DNA from 4 places in the Arthrobacter sp. MP_M4 genome. Region 1 is predicted to be linked to each of the others. Evidence: riboswitches for the same ligand, from Rfam matches in the RefSeq annotation. Region 1 holds a riboswitch; each other region holds the start of a gene.
What was found. A riboswitch is a leader RNA that binds a small molecule or an ion and turns the genes downstream of it on or off. The one in region 1 is predicted to bind cyclic di-AMP.

Region 1 (5,601 bases):
GACCAACAACCTCCCCCAGCTCACCCATCCGGACGGTTCCCCCATCCGAGCCCTGGTGGTGGACGATGAGCCGAGCCTGTCCGAGCTGATGAGCATGGGGCTCCGGATGGCGGGCTGGTCGGTGGCTGTCGCCGCCGACGGACCCGAGGCCATGAAGCTCGCCAAGGATTTCCGCCCCGATGTGCTGGTGCTGGATGTGATGCTTCCCGGCTTCGACGGCGTGGAGCTGCTGGGCAGGATCCGCGCCTTCGCTCCCGAGGTGCCGGCGTTGTTCCTGACCGCAAAGGACGCCGTCCAGGACCGCATTACCGGGCTGGCTGCCGGCGGGGACGACTACGTAACCAAGCCCTTCAGCATGGAAGAGGTGCTCCTGCGGCTGCACCGGCTGGTCCAGCGCTCCGGGGTGGCTGCCATGGACACCGCCGAACTTGTGGTCGGGGACCTCGTCCTGAACGTCGATACACGCGAAGTGAAGCGTGCGGGTGCGGAACTGCATCTCACGGCCACCCAGTTCGAGTTGCTGCGCTATCTCATGGAAAACCCGAAGCGCGTTGTCAGCAAGGCCCAGATCCTGGACCGGGTCTGGGACTACGACTTTGGCGGGCAGGCCAACATTGTGGAGCTGTACATCTCCTACCTGCGCAAGAAGGTCGATGCCAACCACCCGCCCATGATCCATACGGTCCGCGGCGCCGGCTACGTCCTCAAACCGGCGGACTGATCGGTGCCTGAACGTTTCCGCCCGCTGCGCCCCTCCGGGCTCAACTGGCGCAACCCGTCCACCTGGCATCTGCGCACCCGGCTTGTTCTTGTCACCATGGCCCTGCTCGTGGCGATTTGTGGTGCTGTCGGGATTGTCAGTTACGCCTCGATGGACTCGTTCCTGACCAAGCAGCTCGACAACCAGCTGGTGCAGGCCGCCGACCGGACCCGCGAGTTTGGCCGCTCCGGCGGACGGGGCGATCCCCTGGAGGCGCGCGGCCAGGGGATCGGTACCCTGAACGCCAGGATCGTGGACGATTCGGTCCGCAGCGCCGGCTTCCTTGCCGAGGACGCCACCCCGAAGTCGCTCACCGATGAGGACGACGAGATTCTTCTGAAGCTCTCCACCCGGCGCGATCCTGTGAACCGGACGCTCTCCGCCGGAGCCTACCGGCTGGTGGCGGCCAGCACCCCGGACGGCGACGTGATCGTCACCGGGCTGCCGCTCGCCGAGAAGCACAAAACGCTGGCGTCCCTGGTCTGGACCATGGTTTTGGTCTCCGCGGGCGGTCTAGTGGTGATTGGACTGGCCGGCACCGCGCTGATCCGCCGCACCATGAAGCCCCTGGACCAGCTCTCCGGGGTGGCCACGCAGGTATCGCGTTTGCCGCTCGATGCCGGCGAAGTGGGCCTCGCCATGCGTGTACCGGCCTCCGCGGCGCATCCCGGAACAGAGGTGGGCAGCGTCGGCCACGCCCTGAACCTGATGTTGGACAACGTGTCCAGCGCCCTGGAGGCCCGGCAGAAAAGTGAAATGAAGGTCCGGCAGTTCGTGGCGGATGCCTCCCATGAACTGCGCACTCCCCTGACCGCCATCCGTGGCTATACCGAACTGATGCGGATGACCGAGCACTTCACGCCCGACGGCGCAAAGTCCCTCGCACGGGTGCAGAGCCAGTCCGAACGCATGACCACCCTGGTGGAGGACCTGCTGCTGCTGGCGCGCCTGGACGAGGGCCAACCGCTGAAGCTCACCGAGGTGGATCTCACACAGCTTGCCGTGGAGACGGTGAGTGACGAGAAAGTCATGGCCCCGGACCGCATCTGGCATCTGGAACTTCCGGAAGAGCCGGTGGTGGTCCGCGGGGACGCGACCCAGCTCCACCAGGTGCTGGCCAACCTGCTATCCAACGCGCGTAAGCACACCGGCCCGGGCACCATGGTGGTGACTGGAGTGCAGCGCGCCGCTGACGGGGGTGCCGTTCTGACCGTGACGGACAACGGCCCGGGGATCGCCCCCGGGTTCGTGGACCGCATCTTCGCACGGTTTACGCGGGCCGACGCGTCCCGGAAGAATCCGCTGACCGGTGCGGCGCCGCCACCCGGCCGGACCCCTCTCCCGCACCTCCCTGCCCACCCGCCCCGTGCGGTCCCGGGGCCCCCCGCTGCCGCAGCTGCTACGGCCGCGTCGGCCGAGGGAACCAGCGGGCTGGGGTTGTCGATTGTGCAGTCGATTGTCGAGGCCCACGGCGGCACCGTCAGCGTGACCTCAGCGCCGGGCCGGACCGAGTTCACGGTACGCCTTCCGCCGACTCCTCCTCCGGAGAACACCGGCCACCCGGGAGCGAGCCGCTAAAGCCACGGCCCCGCCCTGAGTGGAACCACCGAGGACATCGGGGAGCATGCCACGCAGACCGGGGCGGCCAGCAAGCCGCCGCGCCGCCACCAGGGACAGCCGTTATCGAAATGTGACTTGACGGCTCATATCCTGTACCGTTTTAGGGTGCGGCCATCAACGGGCCGCATATCCGGATGCACGCCAAGCTCTGCCGCCTCCCGGATTCCGCTGGACCAGGCAGAGGCGGGGGACCCAGAGTTCCCGGGCATTTGCGCAGATTGCCCCCACGGGGTGAAGCCGACACGTGAGATTCCGTGCGGCCGGGTGACCTCATCCGAACCCGACAGCTAACTCCGCAGGCGTTGAGAGGCGATCATGACCACATCCGAGGCACAAACGCGCCCTGACGGCGCTGCAAATACCCGTTCCGAAGCTTCGCGCCACCGCGCCGAGCCGGCAAAACCAGCATCTGCCCTGTCCCGGTTCGCCGGCCCCGCGGGTTCCCCCGGACGCCGCGTGGCGGCCATCGCTGCAGCGTGCGCGGTGCTGGTGGGGGGCGCCGCCGCCGGCCAGGCGTCCCAACCCGCAGCCCCCACAGTTACCGCCGGCAGCGCCACGCAGTCGGCCGTCACGGCCGATCCCCTGCCGCGCCTCAATTTTGAGCATGTACTGGTGGGGACCCAGGCCAATATCCCTCCCAGTGTCGTCGCAGCGCAGTCGGCCGAGGTAAAGCCCGCCGACACACCGGCTGCGGCGCCGGTTCCTGCCCCCGTACCTGCTCCCGCTCCGGTCCCCGCACCTGCTCCCGTTGCCGTGGACGACCCCGCCGGTGCGCAGGCCTACGCTGCCAGCCAGTTGGGCTCCCGCGGCTGGGCCGCCAACGAGATGCAGTGCCTGATGAAACTCTGGACGAAGGAGTCGGATTGGAAGACCACTGCCACCAACCCGAGCAGCGGCGCCTACGGTGTGGTCCAGTCCCTGCCGGCCGAGAAGATGGCCAGCGCAGGCGCCGATTACCGCACCAATTACCGAACCCAAATCAATTGGGGCCTGCAGTACGTCAAGGACCGCTATGGATCACCGTGCGGTGCCCTGAACTTCCACTACGCCCACAACTGGTACTAAACCTGAGGCCGACGCACTGCCGGTAGGTCATTGACCGCCGGCACGGCTGGGGATGAACTGCAGCGCCCACTTGTTGCCGTCGGGGTCGGCGAAGTAGACGAAGTGTCCCCAGTCCTGGACATCAATGTCACTGGCGTCCACGCCGGCGTCCTTCAATTGCCTGTGGGCCTGTTGGATGTCGCTAACCACCACCTGCAGGCTGGGGGCGGTGCCGGGAGGCGCGTCGGTCAGGCCCTCTCCTATGGCGATCGAGCACGCCGAGCCGGGCGGGGTCAGTTGAACGAAACGGATGCCGTCCGAGGGCCGCTCGTCGAAGTCTGCGTTGAAACCCACCTTGTTGACGTAGAAATCCTTGGCGCGGTCCACATCGGACACGGGGACAAAGACCAGTTCAAGTTTCCAATCCATGCGGCTCAGGCTAGTCCCCGGGGCACGCTTTGCGGTAGCCCCAAACAGCCTGCCTTAGGGGTACTCCGGGGCCGCGGCCGGCCGGGTGGCTGGGCTAACCAGCGACGCCGTAAAGTCGGTCGCCGGCGTCGCCCAGGCCCGGAACGATATAAGACTTCTCGTTCAGCTTCTCGTCGATGGAGGCGAGCACGATCGTGACGTTGGCGTCCGAGAGTTCTTCCTCCAGCTTCGCCAGTCCCTCCGGGGCGGCCAGCAGGCAGATGCAGGTGACGTCGGAGGCTCCGCGTTTGAAGAGGAACTTGATGGCCTCCCGCAACGTCCCGCCCGTAGCCAGCATGGGGTCCAGCACAAAGATCTGCCGGTCCGTCAGGTCCTCCGGCAGGCGCTCGGCGTACGTGATGATGTCCAGGGTCTCTTCATCCCGGGCCATGCCGAGGAACCCGACCTCGGCGGTGGGGACCAGCTTGGTCATGCCCTCGAGCATGCCCAGGCCGGCACGCAGGATAGGGACCACCAGCGGCGTGGGCTTGGTGAACGCCGTGCCGATGGTGGTGCTGACCGGCGTCTCGATGGTCACCGGTTCGGTGCGGACCTCGCGGGTGGCCTCGTACGCCAGCAGCGTGACGAGCTCCTCGGTGAGCTGGCGGAACACCGGAGACGGGGTGTTCTTGTCCCGGAGAACGGTGAGCTTATGGGCGACCAGCGGGTGGTCCACAACGAAAGTGCGCATGGGTCAAAACTATCATCCGGCGGCGGGGGGCCGGCCCGTGGGACTGCGGGCGCCGGCGTCGTTCCTGGCCTTGGGAGCAGCATCGCCGGGGACGCCGTCGCGCAAGTGGACCTCGTTGTCGAAGGTGGGCGCGGGCCCGGCCTGTTCCCGGTGCCGCAGGACGTGGAAAAGCCGGTGGGCGAGGATCACGATCCCTACCCAGGCCAGCCCCAGCACCCACCCGATGATGACGTCAGTCATCCAGTGGTGGCCGAGATAGACCCTGCTCATGCCCATCGCGAAAATGAACGCCGCACCTGCCGCGATCAGGCCCACCCGGGCCAGTGTGCGGGTGATCTGCAGGCATGCGAGGTAGACCACCAGGCCAATCACCACGGTGGTGTTGAGCGTGTGGCCACTCGGGAACGACGGTGAGGATTCGTAGGGCGGGACAGCGTCGGCGTGATCCGGGCGTGCCCTGCCGATCAGTTTCTTGCCCAAGGACGTCGCCGTCACGGAGACTGCGGCGGCACCACCAATCAGGATCAGCGGACGCCAGGTGCGGCTGGCCCAGATGAGCCACGCGGTGAGAATACTGGCCAGGATGGGCATTCCGATCCCGCCGCCGATGTTCGTGAAGCCCGTGACGAACGCGTCGAGTCCGGGGCTGCGGAACTGCTCCATCATTCCCAGCGTGGGTTTGTCCAGGTTCGCCAGGCCGGCGTCGTCCACGACGTTGTCGTAGACCTCGGCGCTGAGCAACGCCAGCACCACCACTATCACGCCTCCGATGAGCATCGTGGCCCACAGCGCCGCGTACGGCACCACCCACCTGCCCCAGCGTTGCGTCAGCCAGCTCTCTGTTCCGGTGTTCACGGCTTCTCCCGATATATCGTTGCCGGTGGTTCATTGCCGGGCAGCCGGGCTGCGCAGCGTGCTTACCGTCGAAACTATCATTGACCCATGACTTCCCCCGAGCCCCGCCATGCTGAATGGATGGGCCTGGCCCTCGTCGAGGCCCGTGCCGCCCTCACGACGG
Region 2 (5,601 bases), on a different contig from region 1:
CGCGCCCCAAAGCGGCGCGGAGGACGACGGGCGCGGCGGGAATGGGCGTGGCGCAGTCGAAGGCGAGCTGCCAGGCTTCGAGCCAGGTGTGCGCGAGGTGCCGGTGCGCTGTGGGTTCGGTGTCACCTGGCACCGCCGACGGACCGCTTGCCGGCCGGGCAGCCGCACCGCTGATTGGAGGTGCAGCTGTCATGCTCCCGGGGCTTCGGTGGCTGCGTAGTCCTTGGCAAGCCGGCGGGCCACGGCCATGGCGGCCTGCATCGAGACGGCATCGCTCGCCTGGCCGGAGCCGGAGGCAAGGCCGGCGGCGAAGCCGGCGATGAAAGTCGTCAGAGGGGCAGCCGGGCGCACTATCGAGTGCGCTGCCACTCCTGCCAGGGAAAGGACCTCATTGACGTCGACTTCGACGTTGTCCAGTTCCAGGGCCTGAAGCAAAGCGCGGCACCAGTCTTCCAATGTTTCATCCTGGCTTTTCACCGTTTGCCTCCAAGGTCGAGTTCAGCTGGGGAGTCCCGGGCCGGGCGCCTGGAACGGAACGGCCGATGCCGCCGCGGCCCTGCCTTCCGGGCGGGCCGCACACCCCTAAGGCGGCGGCATCGTCCCATGTATCCACATCATCGGTGGACCCGTCCGGAACGTTGACGTCGCGCACGTCCAGCCTAGCAAGAAGGCCGAATATGGAGGCGTTCTCCAGCGCGCCGCGTTGCCGGGCACCGGCCACCGCCCGTTGTAGCGCAGCCGTGCTATATAGCCCTGCCAACGGCTGTCGGCGTCCGTCCGCCGACACCGCCACCAGCCCGTCCCCGCCAGCCGCCTCCGCGGCCGCGGCCAGCAGCGATTGGACGGCGGACTCCGCCCGGGGCATGTCGACGGCGAGGACAAGGGTGTAGGGGTCCGCCCCGCTCTCCCGGGGACCCTGGCCATGATGGCGTTCCAGGGCGTCGAGCCCGGCGGCGACGGCCGCGGCGGGACCTGCGAAGGGTGGATCTTCGCGGCAGCTCAGCACACCGACCGGCAGCATGCCGGGGTCTGGCCCGACCACGGCAATGGCCAGGGCACCGCGCGCCGTCCGCAACGCCAGCTCCAGGAGGGTGGCGCCGCCGTGGGTCAGCCCGGATTTGGGAACGCCTCCCAGCCGGGATGACCGGCCCCCGGAGAGAATGACAGCATCGAATTCCACCGGTCCAGCCTAGCGCGGTCTCGGCCTGGCGGCCCGGACCGCGGAGGTACGCGCCGGAGTCAGGCGGCGGATTCCGGCAGTAGGAACGGGTCCCATGCGGGCGTCGGCTTCTCCAGCTCCTTGATCTGCCAGGTGGTGCCCCTGGGGGGCGCGGGGCAGAAGCTGAGCTTCCACCCCATTTCCGCCGGAGTGTGGTCGCCCTTGGCGTTGTTGCACCGCAGGCACGCAGCGACGAGGTTTTCCCACGAGTCCGCCCCACCCCGTGATTTGGGCTGGACGTGGTCGATGGTGTGGGCGGCTTTGCCGCAGTACGCGCAGCGGTGACCGTCCCGGCGCAGCACTCCCCGGCGGCTCACCGCCGTCGTGGTGTTGTACCGGGGCCTGATGTAGCGATGAAGGAGGATCACTGAAGGCCGACCCAGGACGTCCTGCGGCCCGACGACGGGATCCTCCCCTTCCGCGACAACACTGGCCTTACCCGTCAGCACAAGGACCAGTGCCCGGCGGAAGGTTACAACCGCCAGCGGTTCATATCCAGCATTCAGCACAAGAGTGCGCATCCGCATACCTCTTCACGGCCGCACCCGCCAGGGGCACGAGGGCCGGCTGCCCTCTGCATGGTCGGGCTATGGATCGACTAAATAAGAGTAAACACGGACATGGCAATTCGCCGAATTTTTTTCCCGTCAGCGACCCGCTCGAAGGCTGGATTGTTCAAGGCAACGCAAAAGACCCCCGCCACAATGGCAAGGGTCCTGTGCGTTGCTTCAGCGCGACTTAGCCGCCGACGCGGATGAACACCGGGCCGGAGCCGACGTTGACGCTCTGCAGGGAGGTGGTTCCACCGTTCCAGCCGCCGTGAACTGCCCGGCCATTACCGACGTAGACAGCGATGTGGGCCATGCCGGAGCCACCGTTCTGGTAGTAGGCGAGGTCGCCCGGCTGTGCCTCCGCAGCGCTTACCGTGCGGCCGAGGGACAGGTAACCTGCCGGCCAGCCGTGGTAGTTGATACCCGCAGCGGCCAGCGCGTTCGTGGCAAGTGCGGTGCAATCCTGGCCAACGCCGAGCTGGGCGTAGGCAGCGGCTGCGATTGTGGCGCCCTTGCCGCTGGCGGCGGCCGGTGCGCGGGTGGCGGCCGGTGCCGCTGCCGTGGCAGCTGCTGCGGTGCGGGTAGCGGCGGGGGCAGCTTTGGCCGCGGGGGCAGCCTTGGCGGCGGGGGCGGCTGCGACGGGGGCAACCGTGGCAGCGGGGGCGGCTGCGACGGGGGCAACCGTGGCAGCGGGGACTTCCTGGACCTTCACGACGGGCTTCGGTGCCTCGACGACCGGAGCCGGCGAGGTGGTGACCGCCGGCTTCTCGTAGGAGATCGCGATGGTGGAAGCAGCGGAAATGGTCGCCGGGGCGGCCGACTGAACGTCGAGAGTGGAAGCCGACGTGGACTCGCGCTGGACATTGGTCTCAGCAGCGTTGGCTGCGATACCGCTGGTCAGGACAAGGCCCGACGCTGCGGCGATAACTGCGGCCTGGCGGCCCATGCCACCGGCGTTGCCGCCGACGGTCTTGGCAATAACGGCCAGCGAGTTGGTCTTGGTGACCTCGGCGCGGTGCCGTGCGTTTGCACGAATAGTCATTAAGTTCTCTCTTTCGTGATCCTGGGTCTGCGCTTTTTGGGCGCAGGCTGAGGACGCTCCGGCATCTTGGGGGTACGCCGGATCGCCCCGAAATGGGTTACTTAGCGAAGGGTGTACTGCGAAGACGCGCCAAAAGCGGGAACTGCTTGCAGGTGCATAGCCTGCGGGCCGGACTCAGCAGAGATTGAGTCGGCAGTGCGGAGTCCGGTTCGGGCGCCGGCAAGGGCGGCACAAACGTTGGATTCCAGCGGGCTCGTAGGAGCCGCGCAAGCGCGATAAAGCGCAGCATTGTGGCGTGAAGACACGAAAGTAGCCTCTCCCAATGCCTGCGAGGTGAGCTGTCGGATTCGGATGGGAGTCACCCGGCCGCTCGGCTTCCGTAGGAAGCTTTACGACTTAACCCCAAGGTCTTCTTGCGAAGACCAAAATTGGTTCCCCCGCCCCTGCCAGACGATGTCATGCGAACGGACCTTGAGCGGTGGCAGAGCTAGGCAATCCACTCAAGAGCGCCAACTTCGGAAAAGTTGGCGTAGGTCAAACGGTACAGCAGTGCGGACCGAATGTCACATTCGGGTCACGGCGTGTTCCCAGAATTTGAGAGCACCCCATCAGATTTCTACAGCCATCCGGTCGGGTCAACGACTTCGCCGTTGACCATGACTTCGAAGTGGAGGTGGCAACCGGTGGAGGCACCGGTGGTGCCGCTCAGCGCCAGGACATCGCCGCGGGCGAGTGTCTGGCCCACCTTGACGCTGGCGGAGGACAGGTGGTTGTACGTGGTCTCCAGGCCATTACCGTGATCGACCACCACCCGGTTTCCGCCACCGTAGGGATGCCAGCCCGTGAAGGTCACGGTGCCGCTTGCCGCGGCGTGGACGGCCGTGCCACATTGGGCCGCGTAGTCCTGGCCGCGGTGGAACTCGCCGGAGCCGCCGGTGATCGGGCTGACGCGGTAGCCGAACGGCGACGCGGTTTTCAAATCGTCCAAGGGCGCGCCGAGCACGCCTGTTGACGCTGCGCGGGTGATGGAGCCGACCGACTGGGCGCTCAGCAGTTGCTTGAGCTTCCCGTCCGGATCGCTCTGGGTGGTGACAGCGCTGCGGTTGAAGTCGATCTTTGCGTCTGCGGCCGTGATGGCGGGCTGGACCGCGGCGGGGACGGCATCGGACACGGTGCCGGTGTCTATGGCCATCACGGGTGCGGCCGCCGGGGCCATCACCGTGAGTATTAATCCCGTGGCGGCCAGCGCAATCCCGGCCTTCTGGCCGACGCCGCTGGCGGCGGCCAAGTCCGTTACCTGGCGGAACGCGCTGCGGCGGACCCGGCGATCGTCTCGGTGCGTTTCACGCGGGTGGTCGGCGGGGGCAGCAAGGGCCGGGCGCGGCTCCGGAGCGGCGCCGGTCGCGCGGCGGCGGCCCCTTGCGGTTTGGGTGGTCAAAGACGAATCCTCTCTGGAGAGCCTGCGGAGTTAGCTGTCGGATTCGGGTCAGAGAGATCAAAGACCCGGTCCGCCGTAGCAAGCACGCAGACACAGAGGGCTCCAGCGGAGTCCTCTGGTTACACGTGATTGCCGCTGACGGACTTCACCCCGAGGCCGCTGAACAGCCAAAAAGTGGTTCCCCCGCCCCTGCCAGAAAGTGATACTGCAACTGGTCCGCTGGCAGAGCTCGGCGTCGGATCAGATAACGGTTTGGTATCGGTGCTTGTTTTCAACTATAGGCGATGAAGCTGTCCAGAGATAAATCCGTTATCCATCTTGTGCGCCACCTTTGGGCGTCCGCGAGCTTGAGGGCGGCGGTTATGACCCGACGGTAACGAAAACGTGGGCGGCGACCTCGGGAGGAAGTTCCAGCGCACCTTCGATGTCCGGCACGCGCACGGAAATGTACTCACCGACGCGCTCCAATGAGATCAGTGCCCCCGGCCGGATGCCGCCCTCATCGAGTTGAACCAGCAGTTCCGGTTCAACTTGGATGGGTTCCGCCAGCCGGTTGACTCTGACCACCGAACCGGGTCCGTAGCCGGCCATGGCGTCGAGCAGGTTCACCACGCCGTCGGAATAGGGTGAAGAGGGCAGGCCGCCAAGCTCCGCGAGGCCCGGAATCGGATTGCCGTAAGGCGAGACTGTGGGGTGGTCGAGTAGCTCAAAGATCCGCCGCTCCACCCGTTCGCTCATCACGTGTTCCCAGCGGCAGGCCTCCTCATGGACGTAGGCCCAGTCGAGCCCAATGACGTCTGCGAGGAGCCGTTCGGCCAACCGGTGCTTGCGCATGACACCGATGGCTCGCCTCCGGCCGGTTTCGGTCAGTTCAAGGTGCCGGTCACCGGAGACAACCACCAACCCGTCGCGCTCCATCCGGCCGACGGTCTGGGACACGGTGGGACCGGAGTGGCGCAGCCGTTCGGCAATGCGGGCACGAAGAGCAACGATGTTCTCTTCTTCGAGTTCCAGAATGGTCCGGAGATACATCTCGGTTGTGTCGATCAGATCCGTCATTCAGCTCCGCTCCTCAAGCGCCGTCCCTGCGTGCTTTCCACCGTACCGCGTGCTGCTGGCGCCCTGGCGGGGTCCGCCGTACGTTCGCAGGCCAGCTTAGTCTAATTTGAATTACTCCGGATAATCTCAATGACCGGACTGTGACGGGCCGCTTTGCTTGCCCCGCGGGCCAGTCAGGCAGAATGAAACGACAGGCTCCGCTGCAGCCACCCTGCCGGGCCACACTTAGTACCAGCCGAAAATTGGAGCCACTGTGAGCGACACCAGCATCACGATTCCCGCAAATCTCCTC
Region 3 (5,601 bases), on a different contig from region 1:
GCCGCGTCCCTGGCCCTCAGCGGCTGTTCGCCCTCAGCCGCAACCCCGGTACCGTCCGCGTCTGCTGCCGTCGCCACCCCGGCCAGTGCCTCCGCCGCGCTGGCGGTCAACCAGCCATGGGTCAAAGCCGCCGCTTCCGGCATGACCGGCGGTTTCGGGGTCATCAAAAACACCTCCGACGCGGACATCACCGTGACCGGCGCCTCGACCCCCGCGGCCCGGATGGTCGAACTGCACGAAACCGTCGCGGGACCCGACGGCGCCATGCAGATGCGGTCCAAAGAGGGCGGCTTTGTCATCCCGGCCGGCGGCGAACTGATACTGGAGCCGGGCGCCAGCCACCTGATGCTGATGGGGCTAACCGCGCCCATCGTGGCCGGTTCCGACGTCACGTTCACGTTGGAGCTGGCGGGCGGCGGCAGTTTCGAATTCACCACGGTGGCGAAGGACTTCAGCGGCGCCAACGAGAATTATGTCGATGAAGGGGGCGCCGGCAGGTCGCATGGCCAGCCGTCCGGCGCCGCCGGCAGCGCAACCCCTTCCGCACCGTCGCCGACCTCAAAGTAATGGCCGGGTATAAGCAGCCCGCAGGCTCCTTCGCGGGCAGTGACGGGCCGGGCGTCCCGAGGAAGCTCCCACGGCGCGGACTGCTCTTCGGCGGCGCCGCCGCTGGGCTCGGGGCGCTGACCGCGGCCGGCGCCCAGCTCGCCGGGGCGGGCGTTCAGCGGGCGGCGACTACTGCACCGGTTGACTCCGCGGAGAGCGTCCACGGCAGCGGCGTGATTCCGTTTCACGGCGACCGCCAGGCGGGTATTACGACGGCGGCGCAGGCCCACGGTGTTTTTGTCGCCCTGGATTTGCGGCCCGGAACGACGCGAGCGGACGTCAGGTCGCTCTTGCGGCTGCTCAGTGACGATGCCGCGGACCTCTGCGCGGGAAGACCGGCACTGGCTGACACCGAGGGTGACCTTGCCCGGGTGCCGGCCCGGCTGACGGTCACGTTCGGCGTCGGCCCCGGCCTGGTGGCCGCAGTGGACCCCGCACAGGCACCGGAGTGGCTGAAACCGCTGCCGGCCTTCAGCATCGACCGGCTGCAGCCCGGGTTCTCCGACGGTGATCTGCTGCTCCAGGTCTGCGCGGATGATCCGTTGACCGTGGCGCATGCCCAACGGATGCTGCTGAAGGACAGCCGGAGCTTCGCGACCGTCCGCTGGGTTCAGGCCGGCTTCCGGCGTTCCTATGGCAGCGAAAAATCCGGGACCACCATGCGGAACCTCTTCGGCCAGGTGGACGGGACCGCAAACCCGGCCCCGGACAGCACGGACTACGAGCAGGTGGTCTGGGGCGGCGGAGACATTCCCTCGTGGATTAAGAACGGCACGTCGGTGGTTGTCCGCCGGATCGCGATGAACCTGGACAAGTGGGACGAAGCGGACCGCATCGGCCGGGAGGAATCCGTAGGCCGCCGGCTGTCCAACGGCGCGCCCCTGACCGGGACGCACGAGCACGACGAGCCGGACTTCGCGGCCGTGTCCAAGCTCGGGTTCCCGGTGATCTCGGAAGTCTCGCACCTGCGCCGGGCCCGGCCTGCGGACGGTTCCCAGCGGATCTTTCGCCGGGCCTACAACTACGATGCCGCTCCAGGCGCCGGAGGGGTCTCCGACTCGGGACTGATATTCGTGTCCTACCAGGCCGACGTCGACAAGCAGTTCACGCCGATCCAGCGCCGGCTCGATCAAATGGACATGCTCAATCAATGGACGACGCCGGTCGGCTCGGCTGTGTTCGCCATCCCGCCGGGGTGCCGTGACGGCGGATTCGTCGGTGACGTCCTGTTCGCCTGATCCGCACCAACGCGGATCATTTGGCGCCCATCCCACCGCACCGGAGATACGCCAAATGATCCCGCGTTGGGACGATGGAGGACGGCACCGGGGACTGCCAGAATCCGCGCTTTCATGACAAACCCCGTCACCCTCTCAATATCCGCGCACGTCACCGCGAACACCGCGCATTATGGTGGCGTTGAATCTCTCCCGAGGCTGGTGTGCCGGAGCGTCCCTGCGGGCTGGCTTTCACAGCCTCTCCACAGGCCTTGGATGTCCTGTTCCCATGTGCGGAGCGAAGGATCAGGGCATGAGCGCATGGAGAAATGCAATGGTTCCTGCCCTGGCAGCGGCCGCGGGCTTCCTCCTGGTCGCACCAGGCGTGGCTGGAATCGATGATATGGCCAACACCAAAATGCCTGCCCTGTCCACCGGAACTGTGCAGAGAACGACGATGACCACCATGCCGGGGCTGGAGCATATACTCCTGGCCGGTCTGAACCGGGGCGCACTTCCCGGTGGTTACCCCAACGATGAACCCAGGGAAGAGAGGTACGACGAGAACTATCTGGAAACGCTCCACTTCCAGCCACGCCCCCCGGCATGAGCGCAGGATCAACGGCACGCCATCGATACCGGAATGAGGAATTACTTAAAAGGTTCAAGAACTGCGGATGGTCCAGCGACTGAGCTGGCAGCTCACGGCCGCCCTTCCGCGAACCACCGTTGCCGATGGCCTCTTCAACGGCCCATTCAAGAGCTGCCAGCGACGAGCCTGACCCGTCGACCCCCACTACAACCCGGAAAACTGCCCCTGCCACCATCGTGCCTCCCAATATGGACAACCGACGCGTACGGAGAACGCGCTTCTTCGTTACGACGTCGTGCCGCGGGGCCCACGATCCTCCCGCCGGGCAAGGGAATCAAGAGAATGACCCGGCCCATGAAGAAAGCGCCGAAAGACGTGTCCTTCGGCGCCATCATCGTCCCGTGCGGTACTCCACGCCCACACAGTTCGGCGGGGAAGCGGCACTTGTCCTCCTCGATTCCGACGCCAGGAAGGACACGAAAGACCGGATCAGCATCACTGTTGCCACGGCGTTCTCGACCGCGGACGGGGACCTCCTATGGGGACCGACAGAGGTCCCGGGCCCCTCTCCCGGCAACGGACTGATCTTCGCCAACACTCCCAACGCGCTTTCCCTTGCCGGGTCCGGGACGAAGGCCCGGTACGAGGGCGCTCACGGACCGTCAACCGGGTGCGTGATCATTCTGGAATGAACCGACCCTGCCGGGACAGCCGTTAATGTCATTCCCGATCCCACCACCGGCCCGCCACTGGGCAAAGTCGACGGAACACCAACAGGCATGGCCACCGTGGATGACTCCACCCACACAGTGTTTCTGATTTCGCAGCGGCCGGGAATGGCCTACGCGGATGTCAACGGCACAGGCGCCAGGGTCCAACTCGATTCCGGCGCCAGCTCAACCTCGGGCGATTATGTCCTTCCCGTGGCCATGCCCCCCGACGGGACCGCCTTGTTCCCCACCGACCAGCCCGGCACCTATGCGGTAGGGGTCCCCCGCGAAACGTCGAATACCGGATAGAAATCCCTTCGGCCCCCTAGACGCAACGATACAGTCTAAATGTTTATACATTTGTGATTTTGCGTGTAGATTAGGGCGGTGCCGCCCACTGGGCGCGGCACACTCGGCTTGTTACCTAACCCTGCCGCCCGCCGAGGTCCCTACACCACATAGCTCCGGCAGGGGCGGGGGAACCAAATATGGATTCTCAATGAATCCTTGGGGTTAAGCCGCCGGCACTAACGTCCGGTGGCCGGGTGACTCCCATCCGCATCCGACAGCTCACCTCGCAGGTATCGGGAGAGGTTAAGCAATGTCAAACAACAATACCCACGGCCGCCACAGAGCCACCACCGGCAGCAGACTGTCCACCATTTCTCGAAGCGTCTCCACCCACAGGGGCAGGGTCGGCCGCCAGGCCGTCCTGGTCGCCGTGGGATCCGGGCTCGTGCTGAGCATGGCCGCCCCTGCCCAGGCAGGAGCCACCGCATCCGACCCGCAGAGTGGAACTGCACCGGGGGCTGTCTCCTCCTCGGCAGTCATTCCTGGCCAGGCGGCCGCCCGGGGTGCGTCCGTCCACACCGTCAACGCCGGGGAGACCCTCAGCCGGATTGGGGCGCTGAACGGAGTCTCCCTGGACGCGATCCTGTCGCTGAACGGACTTCAAATGTCTTCCATCATCTATCCGGGAGATGTCATAACGCTTTCCGGGGCAGCAGGCACCCCGGGCGTGGAATCGGCAGCTGTTCCGGCACCGATCGCCCCTGCAGCATCCGCCGGTGAAACGTACCAGCCTTCGGCGGTGGTGCCGGCGAGCTCCGACGGCGGCCAGAAGGCACCGTCTCCGATCAACCAGACGGTCCTCAACTCAGCTCTCGCCCAGACCGGCGCCACCCAGGACTGCACGGTTCTGGGAGAAGTGGCTCTGCGAGCGGCAGGAATTCAAGGTGTCGGCGATGAATCCCCCGAGTCTTTGATGGCCTACGCCACTCCCGTATCGACGCCTGAACCCGGCGACTTTATCTACTATGCCGACGGCGGAATGGGATTCTCACATAACGCGATCTACCTCGGCAACGGACAAGCAATGCACAGCGGATGGAACGGCAACCAGACCGTCATCTTTGACGTGAACGTCGGCTCCGGCCCCGCCTACTACAGGGTGAACGCCTAGCAGTTGAAGACCGGGGTGCCTGGCCACGCCCGTGGCCGGGCACCGCGGGTACACGGCCCTGAAAAACCAGGCCAGACACCACGTGCAAGTTCTGAAAGTTCAATGAGGCGGTTTTCGCCGTAGCCACCGAAGGCGGCCATGCCGATGTCCGGCGGGAGGGCCTGCTGCAGACCGCAGAAGACGCCGGCGTTCCGGACATGACTCAGTTCGAAGCGGACCTGGACTACACGGAGTCGCATCAGGCCGTAGCCAAAGATGCGCAGAAGGCCGGATCTTTGGGCGCCACGGCAACATCCACAAGCCTGATCAATGACACACTCCCGGAGGGTGCGCAGCCCATGGCCTCCCTGGAATAGGCCGACGAAGCAGCACTCCCCTTGGCTCCAGAATCTCCTGCTCAAATCAATGGCAAGCACCCCCGGCTCCCGGGCGACAGCCTCACCCTGACAGGCACTCCGGCCTAGGAAATCACAGAAACCTCACGCGGTGCCCCACTCCTGGTCATCGGAACACGCGGTCTGAGTGGCATACCCGGCTACCTTCGTGGCTCAGCAAGCCAGGCCGTCCGGGAAAGCACATCCACGACGGTCCTGGTAGTACCTTCCCGCGACCCGCACAGAAACTCAGCTGAAGCGTCGACAACCAATCCACGGGCTCCCGGTGGCCTGCGCGGGATCCAGCGCACAGTGTGAACCCCGCGTCCCCTCTGGTCTTGGCCTCAGAACATCATCAGGACGGTCCCTTTCGTTCGGGCAGCCTGCCCGGCTGCGAGGACAGTGACCTAATCCCCTATTCGGCGATCCGGGTTGGGCCAAGAGTGGGGCGGAGCAGTGCTATCGATCGCGCGGGCCTGCGTACTCGTACCGTGAACGTCCGCCGACAAGTGAAGTATGCCCATGCGTGCGAGATGGCCGGTCAAAGTTAATCGTGAACGCAGTCTCAGCGCAACAGATGGCACGAGGCAGTCAATGAGAAGAGAAAAATGATGAACAAGCAATTCGGCGGAATACTTCT
Region 4 (5,601 bases), on a different contig from region 1:
GGCGAACGGGCTTTTCATCTTCGCCCTGGACCCGGTGGGCCGGCATGTTGGGACGTACATGGGCGAGGACCGCAAAGTCTCGCTGGACCAGCGGGACGACATTCAGAACGCCTCAAAGGACCTCTATCGCGATGCCCAGTGGACGGACGGCACCATCGCCGGGATCACCCGCGGCGCGGAGCTGATTAACCAGCCGTGGTACCGGTCCACTGCCTTCCTCGTCACCGCCTGGACCACCGTGGCAGCCGCCGTCGCCGGCGCGGGGACATGGCTGATGGTGCGGTGGCGGACCAGGGTCGGCAGCCGGAAGGAACTGGCCCGCGGCGACGCCAGCTATTCCAACGTCAGCATGGACCTGCAGGTCACCGAACTTAACGCTGAGACCATCCCGGAAGCGTCCCGCTACGGCAGCACCGTTCTGGAAAAACACAGGACCTTCCTCGCAAAATACAACACGGCCACCGGCCTCTCGAACCAGGTCCACGCCATGTCGTCCCGGGACCTGGGTAAACGCCCCAACTTGAAGCTGATCCGCAGCTATGCCGATGCCGCCGCTGAACTGGATGCCCTCGACGACGTCATCGCGGACACCAACGCCCTGCTCAACCGCGGGTCCGCGTGGGCGCCGGCCTGGGACCGGCAACTGGCCCCTTTCCGCGCGGATCTGGCGGCCATCGAACAGATGCTCAGCAAGCGCCACGCCCAATCCGACTCCGCAACCGCGGCAGCGCTGCGTTCCTTCCGGGATGAAAGCCACCGCGAACTCGAACGGTGGACCTCTGAACTCGCGGAGGGCATCATCACTCCGGAGACTGCCCTCGACCGGCTGCGCGATGCCCGCACCCATCTGTCCGAGCTGCTCAAAAACCACTCCGACACCGTCATTGCAGCTTTTGCCAAGAACGAGAAGGAGGCCAGCCTCATGCGCGATGACATGGAGAGCGCACAGGCCGGCAGCAAGGCCAAATACGGGCGCACCTACGAGCCCAGTATTTTGGGCACCGTATACCCCGCGTACTACTTCTTCTCGGTGCCCACCTTCAACTCCGGTTTCAACACCGGGGTGAGCAGTGTCGGCAGTGCCCGCGGCGGCGGCGGCAGCACCACCGGCTACGGCGGCAGCGGCGGCAGCTTCTCCGGGTCGGGAAGTTCGTCGAGCTTCTAGCGCGCCTCTCCAGCGTTCGACGGCGGACCCGCCGTCAGGGAGCCACGGCGGTGTCCGGGACGGGGATTTTTTCGTCAGAAGAGCCCGGCGGCGACCGTCGTGGTGAGCTGGTGGATAATTCGCGTCCGGGCAGCCATGTCCGATAGGCCCCTGCCCTGGGTGTACACCACAAAGACGTAAGCCTTGTCCCCCCTCACGAGAATGCTCGAGTCGTGCAGGTATCCGTTCAGCAGGCCGTATTTGTGGAACACGGTGACCCCAGGGGGCACGGCGGCCGGAATCAGGGTTTCGAAGTTGGTTTTCTGCATGTAGGACAGCAGCTGCCGGGTGTTCTCGGCGTTGAGCAGCCTGCCGCTGTACAGCTCGGTCAGAGTTTTCGCCATCTCCGCGGGCGTGAGGCTGTTGACCGACCGGTCGTAGGGGATGTCCAGGGTGGCGGCATAGTTCGTCAGGGCGCGGGCACCAATCGCGGCCATGATCAAGGCCCACGAATCGTTGTTGCTTTGCTGGACCATTTGCCGGATCTGCTGTCCGGAGGTGGACGCGCCCATCCGTGCCCCCAAAGAGGCTTTGCCGGTTTCCACCAGATGGTAATACGACGCCGCGGCCAGAATTTTAGCGGTACTGGCAGCAACGAACTTGTTCTTCGCCCCATACTCGTGGACTGCTCCGTCCGCCACATCCACGAGGGCCACGCCCACCCGGTAGGCGCTGTTGGATTGGATGACGTTGTTGATCTCCTCATCCAGCGCCGGACCAATCGCGGGCGTGGGAGGAACGACGGCGGTGGCGGACGGCGTCGGGACCGGCGCCGGGGGCGGGGGCGACGGCACGGTCGGGGCGGCGCCGGCGGCAGTCGCTGACGTTGCGGCGGGAGCCGGCGGTTCGGCGAAAACGGGATCCCGGGCCTGGATGGTGGCGTAAATGGTGGCGGCCGAGATTAAGGCGAGGACGGCCACCAGTACCACCAGGAGGTGCGGGCGGAACCGGTCAGGAGTTCCGGGCAGGCGCCGGCCGGTCCGGCGGGCCGACGTGGACGTGTGTCGGCCGCTGCTGAAGTGCCGGCCGGGACCCCATGACTGCATAGGTTCTCATCCCCGGAACAGGGTCGGGTGTGAGCCGGTGTCTACTGCCACGGGCGGGCTCGCAGGCATGCTCTACCTCCGAAAACGTAGGTCCGTGGATGGTCCAAACTTCCCCACATCTTTCTCCCAACCGTGCGTCAATGCAAGCCCGGACCTTGTAGAAATCTTGGACCCGTCCATCAGTGCTGAAGGCCGCTCCATGCTCCCCTGCCCCGGCAGGGGTTCCCGGAGTACGCTGAAACTCCCCGTCCGCCAAGAGTCCGCAGCGCCGCAAAGGAGAACGCCATGCGCAAGGTGGTATTGATGATGCAGGTATCCCTCGATGGCTTCATCGAGGGTCCGGAGCGGGACCTGGGCTGGCATCGGGTGGATGATGAGCTGCACCGGCACTTCAACAGCGAGCTCCGGAGCATGGGCGCTTTCCTGGACGGGCGTGTCATGTATGAGCTGATGGCCGCTTTCTGGCCGACGGCGGACCAGGACCCGTTAAGCACTCCCCCGATGGTCGAGTTCGCACAGATCTGGCGGGACATGCCCAAGATTGTCTACTCCAGGACCCTGGATAAAGCCGAGTGGAACGCCCGGGTGGTGCGCGACGTCGTCGTGGATGAGGTGATGACGCTCAAGGAGCAGCCCGGCGGTGACCTCGCCTTAAGCGGTTCGGACCTCGCGGCGACTTTCCGTCACTTGGGCCTGATTGATGAGTACCGGGTCTACGTCCACCCGGTTCTCGTGGGACGGGGCAAGCCGCTGTTCCAGGCTGCCGATGACACAACCTCGCTGCAGCTGCTGGACACCCGTGCCTTCGGCAACGGCGTGGTGCTGCTGCGGTACGACGTTGACCCCGGCGCCGGGGACGCAGAAGGCCGGTGATCAGCTGCCCCCAAGGCAACCGATCAACCGGCCTGCTGTACGCAGAGCTAAGCGGTGGTGCTAGCCGGCGCGGACGAACGTTACGGGGCCCGTGGCGGTCAGCCAGGACAGCGGGTGGGCCATCGTGGCGTTGACGCCGTTCATGCCGCCGCTGATAGCCTGGCCGTTGCCGGCGTAGATGGCAACGTGGCCGGACTGGACAATGATGTCGCCGGGCTGAGGGGTGCCGACGACCGTGCCGTAGTTCAGGAAAGCCCGCGGTCCGATGTCACCGACCGGGATGCCGGCAGCGTTCAGGGCCTTCTCCACCATGGCGGTGCAGTCCTGGGTGATGCCGATCTGGCCGTAGGCTACGGCCAGCAGCGTGGCGTTGACGCCGCCTGCTGCCGCGGCCGGAGCGGGTGCCGCGGCCGGGGCGGGGGCAGCCTGAACCTTGACGGTGGCCTTGGCTGCGGCGGGTGCCGCGGCCGGGGCCACTGACGCGGCACGGACCGGCGCCGCTGCTGCGACAGCCGCCTTCGGAGCTGCCACAGGCTTGGGCGCCTCAACGGGCTTGGGCGCCTCAACGACCGGAGCCGGGGTGGTCACTACGGCCGGACGCTCGAAGGTGATCTGTACTGCGGAGTCGGCCATAACCGGCGCGGACACCGCGCCCTGGACGTCAACGGACGACGCCGGTGCGGAGTCGCGCTGGGCGGGAGCCTCGGCTGCATTTGCGGCCATGGCGCCGCTGAGCACCATCCCTGATGTGGCGACGAGAACTGCGGCCTGGCGGCCGATGGTGCCGGCGGAAACGCGTTTGGGCGCACGGGTATTGCTAAAAGTCATTAAAGGAGCCTCTCCCAATGCCTGCGAGGTGAGCTGTCGGATTCGGATGGGAGTCACCCGGCCGCACGCGGGCCCGATCGTAACGGGCTGTGCGGCTTCACCCCAAGACCCCTGAAAAAAGCGGGTCAAAATGTGGTTTCCCCGTCTCTGCCGGACGTTGCTGCGAGTTGTCCCCGGGCCGCGACAGAGTTAGGCAATCGGCTGGGGAGAGCCCGTCTCGGAAACAACAGGCACCCATCAACGGTAACGGAACGATCACAGCCTGTCACATCGAGGTGGCCGCGGGGATGGTCCGTCCAGCAGCGTGGCTCCCGTTTCAGCCCGGGGCGTAAGGTGATGCCATCACCGTATCCTCGACGCGGAGGGCCCACTATGAACACCATCAACGTCCCACGACACAGTGTGGCGATTTGCCAGCTCAGCACGCAGCCAGCTGAAGATTTCAACGTCAACACCGAGCTGCTGGTCCTGGAGAACGGGGAGGTCCACGTCTCGACCTGGGATGCGGAACCACGCGATGGGGGCTTCGACATCCACGTGCTGAATGACCGCGTGGACGCCCTCGGATTCATGGTGGTCACCGATTGGGTGTTCCTGGACGAAAAGGCCTACGCGGTGGTGGAGCGCCGCCCGGCAGGCTAAGAAAACGCCGGGGCGGAGTTTACTCCTGGAAATTCAGCTCCGGCCGGTGCTTGGCCATCTCGGCGAGCACCAGGGTGACGGCCCCCGCGGCATCCGCGTCGCCGTCCCGCCGTTCCGGTGGCTCCGTCAGCACCGAGCGGGCGTGTCGGACGAACCGGGACCAGTCTCCCGCACCGGCGCGCAACTCCGGCAGCGGAGACAGCACAGCCGCGCGGCGAAGCCAGGCATCGGGGTCCCGCACCCAGCGGTCCAGGACGCTGTCGGCGCGGACCCTCCCTACGACGTCGAGTCCGCCGACCAGCGGTCCGACGACGTCGAGCGCCAGCGGATCCACCAGCGCGTCCACCCGGGCCGTGCGCACGAAGCCCTCGATCCGGGTCAGGTCGGTGTTGGTCAGCACGCGGACCTTTGACTGCAGGAGCACGACGGCGGCGAGGCGGCGTTCGAAGACGGGCACCTCCCACAACTCGGAGCTCAACGCGGTGATGTCATCGTGCGTCAGATCCTGATGCCGGCGCAGGGTGTCGCGGACCGTCCCACGCACAGCTCCGACGGACGAGCCGTAGTATCGGTGACCGCTGCCGAACCGTCCTTCCGCTTCCTCGGCACGGCTCCACGATGACTCGCGTTGAAGCGCCCTGTCAATGAAATCGCCGGCTTCGCTCATGGGGACATTCTTCCGCACCCCGGATCCGGATCCGGTGCACCGGCGGTCGCCCTCAGGAAGTCTTGGGCCGGACCACCAGGACAGGGCACGGTGCATGATTGATGATTTGTGTTGCCACCGACCCCACATGCAGGCCGGAAAAGCCGCCGTGCCCCCGGGAGCCAACCACCACCAGATCAGCGTCGTGGGCGGCTTCCAGGAGTGCAGAGGCCGCCGAATCATTCTGGACGACCAGGCCGGTGGCGGACACCCCCGCTTTCTCAACGAACGTCAGGGCAGCAGCCTGCATGGTCTCTGCTGCTTGGTGGGGGGAATCTTGCGTTACGACCTCGCCCGCGGCC

Region 2: linked by a shared signal. The riboswitch ahead of RCH15_RS11600 (NlpC/P60 family protein) and the one ahead of RCH15_RS11185 (hypothetical protein) in region 1 are both predicted to bind cyclic di-AMP.
Region 3: linked by a shared signal. The riboswitch ahead of RCH15_RS18100 (C40 family peptidase) and the one ahead of RCH15_RS11185 (hypothetical protein) in region 1 are both predicted to bind cyclic di-AMP.
Region 4: linked by a shared signal. The riboswitch ahead of RCH15_RS11985 (hypothetical protein) and the one ahead of RCH15_RS11185 (hypothetical protein) in region 1 are both predicted to bind cyclic di-AMP.

Annotation. Positions count from the first base shown of each region.
Region 1 is NZ_JAXCHX010000013.1:36,569-42,169, forward strand. Features, by position in the region: gene RCH15_RS11175 (response regulator transcription factor) at 1-721, shown strand, start outside; gene RCH15_RS11180 (sensor histidine kinase) at 725-2,338, shown strand; cyclic di-AMP (ydaO/yuaA leader) riboswitch at 2,537-2,697, shown strand; gene RCH15_RS11185 (hypothetical protein) at 2,696-3,445, shown strand; gene RCH15_RS11190 (glyoxalase superfamily protein) at 3,473-3,853, opposite strand; gene upp (uracil phosphoribosyltransferase) at 3,948-4,583, opposite strand; gene RCH15_RS11200 (phosphatase PAP2 family protein) at 4,596-5,438, opposite strand; gene RCH15_RS11205 (nucleoside deaminase) at 5,526-5,601, shown strand, end outside.
Region 2 is NZ_JAXCHX010000014.1:20,097-25,697, reverse strand. Features, by position in the region: gene RCH15_RS11620 (molybdopterin molybdotransferase MoeA) at 1-193, opposite strand, end outside; gene RCH15_RS11615 (DUF6457 domain-containing protein) at 190-477, opposite strand; gene mobA (molybdenum cofactor guanylyltransferase) at 461-1,180, opposite strand; gene RCH15_RS11605 (HNH endonuclease) at 1,240-1,740, opposite strand; gene RCH15_RS11600 (NlpC/P60 family protein) at 1,958-2,812, opposite strand; cyclic di-AMP (ydaO/yuaA leader) riboswitch at 3,122-3,281, opposite strand; gene RCH15_RS11595 (M23 family metallopeptidase) at 3,429-4,250, opposite strand; cyclic di-AMP (ydaO/yuaA leader) riboswitch at 4,255-4,470, opposite strand; gene RCH15_RS11590 (metal-dependent transcriptional regulator) at 4,611-5,309, opposite strand; gene serC (phosphoserine transaminase) at 5,563-5,601, shown strand, end outside.
Region 3 is NZ_JAXCHX010000039.1:207-5,807, reverse strand. Features, by position in the region: gene RCH15_RS18125 (copper chaperone PCu(A)C) at 1-567, shown strand, start outside; gene RCH15_RS18120 (Dyp-type peroxidase) at 567-1,844, shown strand; gene RCH15_RS18115 (hypothetical protein) at 2,137-2,433, shown strand; gene RCH15_RS18110 (hypothetical protein) at 2,817-3,107, shown strand; gene RCH15_RS18105 (hypothetical protein) at 3,195-3,434, shown strand; cyclic di-AMP (ydaO/yuaA leader) riboswitch at 3,571-3,723, shown strand; gene RCH15_RS18100 (C40 family peptidase) at 3,727-4,587, shown strand; gene RCH15_RS18095 (hypothetical protein) at 4,785-4,943, shown strand; gene RCH15_RS19155 (universal stress protein) at 5,055-5,279, shown strand.
Region 4 is NZ_JAXCHX010000015.1:9,422-15,022, reverse strand. Features, by position in the region: gene RCH15_RS12000 (DUF5129 domain-containing protein) at 1-1,165, shown strand, start outside; gene RCH15_RS11995 (serine hydrolase) at 1,240-2,250, opposite strand; gene RCH15_RS11990 (dihydrofolate reductase family protein) at 2,536-3,123, shown strand; gene RCH15_RS11985 (hypothetical protein) at 3,184-3,951, opposite strand; cyclic di-AMP (ydaO/yuaA leader) riboswitch at 3,956-4,157, opposite strand; gene RCH15_RS11980 (hypothetical protein) at 4,324-4,593, shown strand; gene RCH15_RS11975 (DNA alkylation repair protein) at 4,613-5,260, opposite strand; gene RCH15_RS11970 (universal stress protein) at 5,313-5,601, opposite strand, start outside.